2 regions of the Staphylococcus sp. NRL 16/872 genome follow, and region 2 is predicted to be linked to the other one. Evidence: predicted binding sites of a transcription regulator. Region 2 holds the regulator's gene; the other holds the start of a gene.
The links. Region 2 encodes LexA, which represses DNA repair genes until DNA is damaged. Its sites were predicted from a motif close to CGAACATATGTTCG; they were not measured.
Positions count from the first base shown of each region.

Region 1: a site for LexA is predicted at 692-705, ahead of uvrB (excinuclease ABC subunit UvrB). Genes of this name have one in related genera too.

Region 1 is NZ_CP119327.1:2,032,377-2,034,862, reverse strand. Features, by position in the region: gene MT340_RS10175 (YfbR-like 5'-deoxynucleotidase) at 1-266, shown strand, start outside; gene MT340_RS10170 (CsbA family protein) at 272-499, shown strand; gene uvrB (excinuclease ABC subunit UvrB) at 808-2,486, shown strand, end outside.
Region 2 is NZ_CP119327.1:1,513,162-1,515,647, reverse strand. Features, by position in the region: gene MT340_RS07590 (CAP domain-containing protein) at 1-753, shown strand, start outside; gene lexA (transcriptional repressor LexA) at 982-1,605, opposite strand; gene sosA (DNA damage-induced cell division inhibitor SosA) at 1,748-1,981, shown strand; gene MT340_RS07575 (DUF896 domain-containing protein) at 2,264-2,486, shown strand, end outside.

The sequences.
Region 1 (2,486 bases), 520 kb from region 2:
ATTCTTTGGAAGGACAAATTTTATCCGTTGCAGATAAAATTGATTTACTTTATGAGACGTTTGGAGAAATTCAAAAGCGTAACCCAGAGTCTTTATTCTTTGAAATTTATGAAAATAGTCTGGAAACGATTATTCAGTTTGATCACTTAAGTTCGGTGCAAGATTTTATAGACAATGTCATCCCGGAAATGTTAACTGAAAACTTTATACCAAAAGCTGAATTACGTGAAACAACAATGGCCATATTAAATCGTAGAAATGGGTGAATGAAATGATTTGGTATGCTTTAGCCGCTTTTTTTCCATGTGTATTAGTCGTATTATTTAGTGTGATTACGAGAAGTAAGTGGGTAGGCGTGATTGTAACACTTATTTTAATTGCAACGTCAATTTATAAAGGGTTCTTTCATAATGAATGGATTATCTTCATTGATGTGGTGTCTTTATTAGCAGGATACGTTATTATAGATAAGTTAGAATTTCATAAACATCAAGATTAATATTATATAAACAGATAAATTGAATTTAGAAATAAGTTGTTTTATATTAAATCTACATATAATAGAAGAAATTCATAAAAAAAGAGTGAATATCAAATCTTTAGATGAGGCCACGAGGTTAAAATTTTTTGACTTAAGTCTCATCTCTTTTTATATAACCGAATGATTAATAAAGGAAGATACAAACGTAAGCGAACAAACGTTTGTATTTTTATTTATATTTTTGCTAAAATAAATTTAAGTAAGAATACTTTTCAAAGAATAGGAAATAAGAGAAGTAAGCACAAATTGAGGAGGCGCTTGTAAGAATGGTGGAACATTATCCATTTAAATTAAATTCTGAGTTTGATCCACAAGGGGACCAACCTCAAGCAATTAAAAAGATTGTAGAAGGTGTTAATGAAGGTAAACGTCATCAAACTTTACTCGGTGCTACCGGTACTGGTAAAACGTTCACCATGAGTAATGTAATTAAAGAAGTGGGGAAACCGACTTTAATTATTGCCCATAATAAAACATTAGCTGGACAATTATATAGTGAATTTAAAGAGTTCTTCCCTGAGAACAGAGTGGAATATTTTGTAAGTTATTACGATTATTATCAACCTGAAGCTTATGTGCCTTCTACGGATACATTTATTGAGAAAGATGCGTCAATTAATGACGAAATTGACCAGTTACGTCACTCTGCTACAAGCGCATTATTTGAGCGTGATGATGTAATTATTATCGCCAGTGTAAGTTGCATCTATGGTTTAGGGAATCCAGAAGAATATAAAGATTTAGTAGTTAGTGTACGTGTAGGAATGGAAATGGATCGTAGTGAATTGCTTCGTAAATTAGTAGATGTACAATATTCTAGAAATGACATTGATTTCCAGCGTGGTACGTTTAGAGTACGTGGGGATGTCGTTGAAATTTTCCCAGCGTCTCGTGAAGAAATGTGTATACGCGTTGAATTCTTTGGCGATGAAATTGATCGTATTCGCGAAGTCAATTATTTAACAGGTGAAGTGATTCGCGAAAGAGAACACTTTGCTATTTTCCCGGCCTCTCACTTCGTTACCCGTGAAGAGAAAATGAAAATAGCTATCGAACGTATTGAAAAAGAATTAGAAGAACGCTTACAAGAATTAAGAGATGAGAATAAATTACTTGAGGCACAACGTTTAGAACAACGCACAAACTACGATTTAGAAATGATGCGTGAGATGGGCTTTTGTTCAGGTATTGAAAACTACTCTGTTCATTTAACATTAAGACCACCTGGTTCAACGCCATATACATTACTAGATTACTTTGGTGATGACTGGTTAGTAATGATAGATGAATCCCATGTTACCTTACCGCAAATTAGAGGGATGTTTAATGGTGACCAAGCGCGTAAAAAAGTGTTAGTAGATCATGGCTTTCGCTTACCTAGTGCAATGGATAACCGACCGCTTAAATTTGAAGAGTTTGAACAAAAAACGAAACAGTTAGTATATGTATCAGCTACACCAGGTCCATATGAACTTGAACACACTGATGAAATGGTGGAACAAATTATTCGTCCTACTGGCTTATTAGATCCTAAAATTGATGTACGCCCAACGAAAAATCAAATTGATGATTTATTAGGCGAAATTCAAGAAAGAATTGATAGAGATGAACGTGTATTAGTGACGACATTAACTAAAAAAATGAGTGAAGATTTAACAACATATATGAAAGAAGCGGGTATCAAAGTTAATTACTTACACTCAGAAATTAAAACACTAGAACGTATCGAAATCATTCGTGACTTACGTATGGGTACATATGATGTAGTTGTAGGTATTAACTTGCTAAGAGAAGGTATTGATATCCCTGAAGTATCATTAGTTGTTATTTTAGATGCTGATAAGGAAGGCTTCTTACGTTCTAACCGTTCATTAATTCAAACAATCGGTCGTGCTGCACGTAATGATAAAGGTGAAGTCATTATGTATGCCGACAAGATGACGGA
Region 2 (2,486 bases):
TATGGGTTAAAATGGTTTACTTATTATGATGGTAATTATAATAACTTTGTCATGGTAAGTTATATTGATAATAAAGTTAATGCACTATATAGTAATCAAAATATTATTACGTCAAAATCGAAAATAAAGTATAATACGCCTAAAGATGTTGTTGAAAAGCGGTTGGGTGAACCGATAAACGAAATAGTTAAAGGTAGATATCGTTTTGAAGTGAAAAATGATGAATACGATGTCTTCCATCAAGACCATGTTTATTCAACTGTCTTTTATGATAAACATAATAATAATGGTGTAACAGCACTATTACAAGTAAGTGAGGCAATGGAAAACCGATTGTCCCAACAATACGGTGCGCCTTCTTCCACTTTAGAAAAAAGTTATGAATATCAAAATTATGATTTTGTAAATGCCGAACGTAAACAACATGGCTTAAATACGCTAAGTTATTCAGACAGTGTTTCTCATACAGCAAGAAAACATAGTGAAGATATGGCTAAGAATAATTACTTTGATCATACCGATTTACAAGGAAATTCGCCTTTTGATCGTTTGCATGAAGATGGTATTACATTTGATGCAGCTGGAGAAAATTTAGCGTACGGTCAAACAAGTAGTATCTTTGCGCACGAAGGGCTGATGAATTCTTTAGGTCATCGTAAAAATATACTCAACACCAATTTTACTACGTTAGGTGTTGGAGTAGATTTCAATAATGATCGTCAACCATATTGGACTGAAAATTATACAGGATAATGGTTTAAATATACAATGTTTGGGGTATCTTTTTATTGATAAGGAAGTTGATATTATGACAACTAATACTCAAAATAAAAAAGACATTCTTGATAAAGTAAAAGATATTTTAAACAAAAAAGAATCAGTTAAACAAAAGAACTAGAGCTAGCTTAAAGCTAGCTCTAGTTCTTTACTTTATATATATATATATAAGAGAGATAGTTAACTTAAGAAAACAAGTGCTACTTATAATTCTCTATAAAGACCTATTACTTTACCGATAACAGTGACGTTATCTAAATATATAGGATTCATAGTGCTGTTTTCTGGTTGTAATCTATAACGATTTTTTTCTTTATAGAAACGTTTTACAGTAGCTTCATCATCTTCAGTCATTGCTACAATTATATCTCCATTTTCTGCAATTGTTTGGCTTCTAACGATGACTTTGTCTCCATCTAAGATGCCAGCTTCAATCATACTTTCACCAATGACATTTAAAATAAAGATATCACTGTTATGAGTAGATGTTAAATGCTCAGGTAATGGAAAATATTCTTCAATATTTTCTACAGCAGTGATAGGTACGCCAGCTGTAACTTTACCAATTACTGGAACATATATTGTTTCTTCCATGTTAATAGAACCATTTGATTGTTCACTTACAATTTCAATTGCTCTCGGTTTAGTCGGATCTCGTTTAATATATCCTTTTTCTTCTAATCTTGATAAGTGACCATGAACGGTAGAACTGGAAGCTAAACCGACAGCTTCTCCGATTTCACGAACACTTGGTGGATATCCTTTGACTTGAACTACATGTTTAATGTAATCATATATTTCACTTTGTCTTTTTGTTAATTCTCTCATATATAGGCACTCCCTATGTTTATTTAATGTTATTATAGCATTATTTTTTCTTTAAAACAAACATTTGTTCGTTTTTGTATTGACTAGGAACGTCTGTTCTGTTAAAGTATAAATACAAACAAACGTTCTAGGAGTGTAATCAATGATTAATAAATATACTAGTAATTTTATAAGCAATGTTGTTGTAATTATGGTTTCTTGCATAGTTTTTCTAGTTTTCTTCATTAGTTTATATCATAGCTCACAAACGGAACAAACGTACGAAATTACAGACCATACTATTTCTAAAAAAGCTATGTTAAATAGTGACGATAAGAACATAAAAGATGAAAATACAGAACAAACAGATTACAAAGTGTTCGCATTAGTTCAATAAAATTTCAAAATGTTGGCTGATGTTATATATATAAATTTTCAAAGCATAAATTTCTCATCCAATTCGACGAGGTATTTATGCTTTTTATTTTAAGAAAGTATTCAATGTGAAAAAGAATGTTGAAAGAGTATTAATATTTATCCTATGAGATATGTAACTTAAGGTTTTGGTAACTTGTTAAAATAGAAATAGCTTTTCAAAAACTTTTTTAACCTACATTTTTTTGTTATATTTTATAAAGTAATTATTAAAAATATTATATTTGAAGAGAGAGTGATTGCCTTGACTAAAGACAATTTAAATATAGATAGAATTAATGAATTAGCTAAAAAGAAGAAAGAACAAGGATTGACTGAAGCTGAAGCAAAGGAACAGTCTAAATTACGCAAAGCTTATTTAGAATCATTTAGAAAAGGATTTAAGCAACAAATTGAAAGTACTAAAGTAATAGACCCAGAAGGAAACGACGTAACACCAGAAAAATTGAAAAAAATTCAAGAAGAAA